One region of the Metabacillus sp. KJ11-3 genome, then DNA from elsewhere that is predicted to be linked to it. Evidence: a T-box and tRNA genes for the amino acid it is inferred to sense, from the RefSeq annotation. Region 1 holds a T-box; the other holds one or more tRNA genes.

Region 1 (4,218 bases):
CCAGCTTTTTCACAGCATCCTCTATCTTAAGTTTTTGATCTTCTTGATAGAAGAAATTTGCATCAGATAATCTTGCACGTAATACTTTTTCGTTTCCTCTTGCTACATTTTCTAAATGGTTTTGATCACCATTTCTTACTGTAACAAAGAATGGCTGTAGTTGTCCGTCATTATTTCGCACAGGGAAGTAACGCTGATGTTCCTTCATTGTTGTTACAAGCACTTCATCAGGTAAAGAAAGATACTCTTGTTCAAACGACCCATAAAGTGCGGTTGGGTATTCAACAAGATTATTTACTTCTTCTAGAAGGTCTTCATCCACTGGGATTACCCAATTTTTTTCGTGTTCTAAATCAACCAATTGTTGACTAATCGCTTCTTTTCGTTTGACAGGATCAGCGATCACAAATTGCTCTAGCAAAGCCGCTTCATATAGTGAAGGAGAGGCAATCTCTACCTTTTTTCCGAGAAAACGGTGGCCATATGTAAAGGAATCTGTTTTAGCACCGGCAATTTCAAATGGAATAACATATTGACCAAAAAGTGCAACCAACCACTTAATTGGGCGAATATACCGTAACTCCTGATCTCCCCAACGCATATTTTTAGGGAAAGTAAGACCTGTGATTAATTCACGAGTTTCTGATAGTAAATCTTTTGCTTCTAGCCCTTTAACAAATTTTTGGACATGAACATATTCAACACCATTGATTTCTTTAAAATAGATATCTTCAACAGATGCACCTTGCCCTTTTGTAAAACCAATTGCAGCTTTTGACCAATTTCCATTTTCATCTAGCGCTATTTTTTTCGCAGGACCCTTTGCTTCTTCCTCAATATCCGGTTGCTTTTCTAAAACATCCTTTACAAGAACAGCCAATCTTCTTGGAGTTGCATATGTTTTTACTTCTCCATGGGATAACTGCTTTTCTTCAAGCCATTTTGTAAGCTTTTCAGCAAATTGGTTCATCGCAGGTGTTACATAATGGGCAGGTACTTCTTCTAGGCCAATTTCTAGTAGTAAATCTTTTTTACTCATGTTCTTTTCCTCCTTCCTGTAACATTGGGAAGCCTAATTTTTCGCGCTCATCATAAAAGGTTTTTGCTACTTTTCTTGCTAAGTTTCGAACCCGACCAATATAGCCTGTTCTTTCTGTAACCGAAATTGCCCCTTTTGCATCAAGTAGGTTAAAGGTATGTGAGCACTTTAATACATAATCATAGGCAGGGTGCACGAGACCTTCGTCCATTTGTCTCATTGCTTCTTTTTCATAGGTCGAAAACAATTCGAATAGCATATCAGTATTAGATGTTTCAAATGTATACTTTGAATGTTCATATTCCGGCATTAGGAAAATATCACGTATTGTATATCCATCTGTCCATTCTAAATCAAAAACATTTTCTTTATCTTGAATATATGACGCGAGTCTTTCGATACCGTATGTTATTTCTGCTGATACCGGCTTACATTCCAAGCCGCCAACTTGTTGGAAATAAGTGAATTGTGTAATTTCCATCCCATCAAGCCATACTTCCCAACCAAGGCCTGCACAACCTAGAGAAGGATTTTCCCAGTTATCTTCAACAAACCGTATATCATGCTCTAAAGGGTTGATACCCAAGGCACGTAAAGAATCTAAATATAACTCTTGTATATTGTCTGGTGAAGGCTTCATAATAACTTGAAATTGATGATGCTGATAAAGTCGGTTAGGATTTTCCCCATAACGGCCATCAGCAGGTCTTCTGGATGGTTCTACATAAGCAACCTTCCATGGTTCTGGTCCTATACTTTTTAGAAAAGTATAGGGACTCATTGTTCCAGCACCTTTCTCAGTATCATACGCCTGCATAAGCACACACCCTTGATCAGACCAGTGCTTTTGAAGAGTTAATATCATGTTTTGAATATTCATATCCAAACACCTCCGTGAATAATAAAGTGAGACTTCCATCAGTGGGGGTTTCTTTATCCCCCACTGATGGTTAGCGAAACTTATCATGCTCAAAGCGCCACATCCTGTGGTTGAGCCTGACTTGGACGTCCTGTGAATATCTTTACGGGCCGTTATCTACCACTTATCTTCTATGTTTCTCTCGAATCTTGAAGAGGGGGTCTTACTGCCCGTTAAGAATGGGATAAATAATCTCTGACAAAAGACAAAACAAAAAAGCTCTCATCCCTATGTCAGATTGTTGACATAGGGACGAGAGCTAACCCGCGGTTCCACCCTAATTGCTTATATGTATAAGCCACTTTAGAAGAATTTGCTCCGGAATGCCTTTCCTTACGATTTAATCCTTAGCTTTCACCATCCTAAGGTCGCTTTCATTTGAGTCTTTCGCAAGTACTTCTTTCCATCTACGCAAAATGTTAAATTATAATTGCATCTTAATCGAATTTTTGAAGGATGTCAATATCCCCTATTTAAGCTTTCCCTTTAATGAGTCTAATTGATCAAGAAATCTTTTAGATTTAATTGTTAGACCGGAGTACTCTTGATAATACGCATCAATAACTAACTTTAGTTCGTTTTTTGTTTCTTTCTTTACTGAAATATTACCCAATCTATTTAAGTCAAAATAAAAGAACAGACGAAGAAGCTTTCCTGTCATAGGAGTAATTTTTAAACGATATGGGTCAACTTCAAAGCACCTGTGACATAGGAAGCCACCTTCTCTGATCGAAAAATGAAAAGTACCATCTTTCTGCCCGCAATTTGTGCAACAATCCAGTTGAGGGTGAAGACCTAATACAGGAAGCATTTTCATTTCAAAGATATAAAGTAATATGTCCGGATCTACATCTTCATCCAAATAGATAAAAGTTTGCATTAATAACTCAAATAGAAATGGATTTCTTTCCAGATTTTCTGTACTCTTGTCCAACAGTTCTGCAATATATGAGGCATATGCTGTTAGGAAAATATCTTCTCTAATTCCTCTTAAAGACTGTATAGTCTCCCCTTGCTGGAGACTCCCTAAACCACTGGATTTTTGAAATAAAAAGGAGCCATAAGTAAAAAGCTGGGTGATTGACGTAAGGCGACTGCTTGGTTTCTTAGCGCCTCTTGCCATAACCCCAACTTTTCCTAGTTCTCTTGTATATAGGGTAATAATTTTGTTTGTTTCACCGTAATCAGTTGATCGGATCACAATTCCTTCACATTTTTGTAGCAAAATATCCCTCACCTTTCAAAGGTTCAGGCAAGATCAGGAAATTGGAAAATCTAATTCAGCTAGTTCATCTTCTTGAGAATCGGGTCCTTCATCATTCTCCTTTTCCAGTTCCTTAAAAAGAAGATACGTATCAATGCTACCTGTTTGCGAAAAAACTTTCCAGGTAAAATCCAACATATAAACCCCACCTTTCAGTTGTTAAGACTAGCAAGCATCAATCCAATTTCTTTATCGTTATCTTGACCTTTTCTTCTACTTTTCATGTTAAACAATTTTTGCTAAATGTTAAGATGAATATTTTCTTTTTTAGTACTCATCTTCTCTAAAGCCATAGTCTCTAAGCTGTGAAGCTTTGTTCCGCCAATCCTTTTGGACTTTTACCCAAAGCTCCAAAAATACTTTTGATCCCAAAAGCGCTTCAATGTCCACTCGGGCTCTTTTTCCGACTTCTTTTAGCATACTTCCTTGCTTACCAATGACTATTCCTTTTTGAGAATTACGCTCAACAATAATGGTTGCCCCTACATAGATTGCAGCATTATTCTCCCTGCGTTCAAGGGTATCCATTACTACCGCTATAGAGTGTGGAATTTCTTCCCTAGTTAAATGTAAGACTTTTTCACGAATTAATTCTGTAATAATAAAACGCTCTGGATGGTCTGTTACTTGGTCTTCAGGATAGTATTGTGGCCCTTCTGGTAAAAGATCTTCAATCTGCTGCAATAATGTATCAATATTATTTCCTTGCAGAGCAGAAATAGGGACAATTTCTTTAAATGGATAAAGCTTTTTATATTGTTCAATTAAAGGTAAAAGTTCATCCGGGTGTATTTGATCAATTTTATTAATAATTAAAAATACAGGTGTATTGGTTTGTTTTAGCCTCTCAATGATAAATTCATCTCCGCGCCCGTAACCTTCTTCAGCATTGATCATAAATAATACTAAATCAACTTCTTTTAATGTATTTTGTGCTACTTTCATCATAAAGTCACCCAGTTTATGTTTGGGTTTATGAATGCCAGGCGTGTCGAT
Region 2 (4,218 bases), 2.3 Mb from region 1:
AATAAGCTTGATAATCCAAACACGGCACCAAGTAATCCCTGCCATCTTCCCCGTTCACGAGGGCTGAATAAATCACCAACTGTTGTAAACGCAGAAGACATGATCATTCCGCCGCCAAATCCCTGAAGACCGCGATACATAATAAGTTGAATAATATCATCAGAAGTTCCGCATAAAAATGCGCCGATCATAAAAATTCCAATACCGATTAAAATAAAGATTTTTCTTCCGTAAATATCGGAAAGCTTACCAACTAACATCGCCGTAATCGTAGAAGTTAACATATAGACGGTGAAAACCCAATCAAAGTACTCCATACCCCCGATTTGAGAGACGATTTTTGGCAAAGCTGTCCCGACAATTGTCATATTCACAGCTGCAAAAAACATTGCAGACATGATCGCAATCATAATCAGAACCTTTTGCCTGTTCTCCAAATGTTCCATAACATTCCTCCTCTTTCCCCTTTAAAAGATGTTGTTCCTTAAGTAAGGATGCTCTTAGAGATGTATATTACCCATAAATATGTATGCATCTTTAAAAATTCATTACCCTAGAATACCGATACTAGAAAAAAATGTTCATGAAGTCAACTATTATTTTCGGAAAGTATAAGTTTTTATTGATGATGTTTACACCATTAGGATATAGCGAAAAGCCAAGTTTTTCTAATGATTTTTATCATTTATTCATGTAATAGCTACATGAGCTTACTCCTTTTTCTACTATATAGAATATAGATAATAAAAAAGGTATAGAAGGATGATGAATATGAAGGAATCAGATAAGCTGCATGAACTTGAACAGAGAATCGTTGAATTGGAACAACAGCTTGAACATTTCGAAAAGTTTCATTCAAATCATCTGGATGAGAATGATGTACGTGTCGTAGTGGACAAGATCCTGATGGAAAAAAAGATTGCGTCACAAGAAGAAATTGACAGTAAAATCTATCAAAGTCATCTGCAATTAATTAAATGGATTATTGGGACGGGAATTAGTATAGGGGCAGCTTTATTAGGTATGTTTCAATTTTTTTAAGAAACTGCAAAGAAACGCTTGCCTCCAATATTAGTGAATGCAAGCGTCTATCGCAGTCAAAAGTTCAAAAATCTATATCAGTAGTAATAGTACCCACGAAATGGACCAACATTATTATTAAGAAAAGCTCCGCCGAGAAGACCTGCACCAAAGCCTAAAAGACCTGTCGTAAGCGGGTTAAATCCATAACCGCCAAAACCGGGACCATATCCCGGGCCATAGCCGTAACCCGGGTAGCCGCCACCACCAAAACCATATCCAGGGTATCCATATCCGGAACCAGGATAGCCTTGACCAGCATTATAACCATACCCTGCTCCCGGATAGTTATATCCAGGACTTCCATAGCCACCACCAAATCCAAAGCGTCCATTTCTATATCTCATGCTACCATCCTTCCCAAATGTTAATGATTTACTCTGTACTATATGTGAAGATCGGGAAATTGGGGAATATGTTTAGGAAGAATGGGCATCAGTTTAGGTATTGTCTATTAATGAAGGAAAATGTAGAAAAGAAACATGAATAAAAAGAATAAAAAAGGCAATAAATTAATAAAAAACGCTTGATTATTTATGAGACAAGATTTATACTTATAAAGTAACTTTTTACGACTGTTATCGACTTATTTCGACAAATCTCTTCAAAATCCTGTTGATATTTGAAAGGAGATTTGTTATAATAAATTACATGTTTTGCGGGTGTAGTTTAGTGGTAAAACCTCAGCCTTCCAAGCTGATGATGAGGGTTCGATTCCCTTCACCCGCTCCATACATATTGCTTACAACGCAGTGTCTCGTTTCTTAGATAAACGATGCATTGCGTTTTTTAATTGTCATAAATAGGAACTCTTCTTGATAAAGAGTTCCTTAATGACGAAACTAAATAATTTGATAAGACGCCGTGCCACCATGTATTTGTGTAAACATTGTAGACAATGCTTGTAAAAGCTGATCAGCTTCAATATGAGGCATGGATGGTTGTAAATAAACGATATGAAGTGCATTAGTTGTAGCAGTTGAAACAGCAGATCTTTTAGAATCGACATAAGGGCTGCCAAATGCTCCTTCGTTATCAGATGATAATAATTTTTTCGTTAACTGAACTTCCCGTTCGTTAATAGCTATATAGGAATCGTCTTCAGATCCGATTTTGATTGTTACGGGACCTGAAAGCTTGTCCAGATCATAAATTCCTAGTGGGATGCGATACTGTAACGAAAGAAAATTATTTAAATCTACAGCAGAATTAACAGGCTGAAGAAATTGCTGTTTTTGAACACGTCGATATAGTGCCTCATTTGAAGGACGATATCGATTTGGATCTGTTCCGATTGATTTGAAAACTTTTCTCCATTCACGTATTGCAGGGATCTCGGTGACTTTTTTATCTTCATAATCAAAGAAAAGAGATTCTTGAAACAACTGTAATCTCCCTTTTAACATTTGTGGGGAGTCTCCTACCTGGATATCTTGATAGTGCACAATAGCTATTTTAAAATCAGGAATGAGCTGTTTTAGCTTGTCCTGAACCGTAATTTCCATCATTTTATACCTCCACAATATAGTCTAGTTATTTTACCATAGTGTGAGTGGATGTTTCTGTATATAAGTCTCATAAAAAGGAGGGGAAGGCAATGAACATAGAACAATTGAAAAAAGAAGTGATTGAATACAGTAAACAGATCGGAATTGATAAAATCGGATTTACAACTGCAGATATGTTTGAAGAACTAAAGCAGCGCTTAGTAACACAACAGGAACTGGGCTATCAATCAGGTTTTGAGGAATCGGACATCGAAAAGCGTGTGAATCCAATAAAGTTGCTGCCAAAAGCAAGCTCGATTATATCCATTGCGTTGGCCTATCCTTCTAAAATGAAAAATGCTCCCAGAAGTACGAAAGAAGACCGACGGGGAATTTTTTGCCGTGCATCATGGGGAAAAGATTATCATGATGTATTACGTGATCGATTGACGAAATTAGAAGCTTTTATAAAAGAGAAGCTGCCTGATGCACAGATGAAATCAATGGTCGATACAGGTGAACTATCTGATCGTGCAGTGGCGGAACGAGCCGGTATTGGCTGGAGTGGAAAAAATTGTTCCATCATTACACCTGAGTTTGGATCTTTTGTATATTTAGGGGAAATGATTACAAATATTCCTTTTCCACCAGATCAACCGATCGAAAACCAATGTGGAAGCTGTACAAAATGCTTAGATATTTGTCCAACAGGAGCTCTTGTACAAGGTGGACAGCTTGATTCTACTAAGTGCATTGCGTTCCTCACCCAAACAAAAGGATTTCTCCCTGAACAATACCGAACAAAAATCGGTAATCGAGTTTATGGGTGTGATACGTGTCAAACAATCTGTCCAATCAATAAAGGGAAGGATTTTCATTTCCACGAAGAAATGGAGCCCGATCCTGAAATCGCAAAGCCGAAACTTAAGCCGTTATTAACGATAAGTAACCGTGACTTCAAGGAAAAGTTCGGTCATATCTCCGGTTCATGGAGAGGTAAAAAACCCCTCCAGCGAAATGCAATCCTGGCACTTGCTCATTACAAAGACACCACCGCTCTTGAAGACTTAGTCAAAGTCATGCACAAAGACCCAAGACCTGTCATAAGAGGCACAGCGGCGTGGGCCATCGGAAAAATCGGCGACACCACGATGGAACCTAAATTAAAAAAGGCTCTCGCAAATGAGAAGGATGACGAGGCAAAACAGGAAATTGAAAAAGGTTTGTCTTTTTTAGCTGAAAAAGCGGGGATATAAGGTGAAACTTCCACTATTTATGTAGATGTTTCGCCTTTTTTGTTTTGATAAGATTCATTGAATTAAAACTGAGCTGGTTGATTGGAGTGGAAGGTACGAGACTCCTGCGGGAGTGCGTGTTGATGGAAACCCTGCAAGTGCCAAAGTACTGAGGAGGCTCCAGAGACCACCCGCGGAAAGCAAGTACCTGCAACGGAAATCAACCCGGATTATTCCTGAACACTTTTTATAAGCAACAAAGTTTGTGAAAACAGTTAAATCACGACTATTTCCAATCAGTCACCTCATATCCTGTAATAACGACAAAATATGGTGGTGACAAAAACGTGAAACAACAACTCATAAATATAAACGAAGCCCGACTTCAAATGCTCATTAATGCTAAACACATAAAA

Evidence for each region. A T-box is a leader RNA that pairs with one kind of tRNA and senses whether it is charged. The one in region 1 lies ahead of glyQ (glycine--tRNA ligase subunit alpha), so its partner is inferred to be a tRNA-Gly.
Region 2: it encodes a tRNA-Gly, which carries the amino acid that the T-box ahead of glyQ (glycine--tRNA ligase subunit alpha) is inferred to sense. The anticodon was not compared.

The regions. Positions count from the first base shown of each region.
Region 1 is NZ_CM147865.1:1,060,058-1,064,275, reverse strand. Features, by position in the region: gene glyS (glycine--tRNA ligase subunit beta) at 1-1,039, opposite strand, end outside; gene glyQ (glycine--tRNA ligase subunit alpha) at 1,032-1,919, opposite strand; T-box leader at 2,204-2,377, opposite strand; gene recO (DNA repair protein RecO) at 2,428-3,183, opposite strand; gene AC0L8O_RS05425 (YqzL family protein) at 3,217-3,360, opposite strand; gene era (GTPase Era) at 3,490-4,218, opposite strand, start outside.
Region 2 is NZ_CM147865.1:3,914,422-3,918,639, reverse strand. Features, by position in the region: gene AC0L8O_RS19505 (MDR family MFS transporter) at 1-446, opposite strand, end outside; gene AC0L8O_RS19500 (hypothetical protein) at 772-1,041, shown strand; gene AC0L8O_RS19495 (hypothetical protein) at 1,119-1,427, opposite strand; tRNA gene AC0L8O_RS19490 (tRNA-Gly) at 1,739-1,812, shown strand; gene AC0L8O_RS19485 (B3/B4 domain-containing protein) at 1,923-2,585, opposite strand; gene queG (tRNA epoxyqueuosine(34) reductase QueG) at 2,678-3,823, shown strand; gene AC0L8O_RS19475 (amidase domain-containing protein) at 4,150-4,218, shown strand, end outside.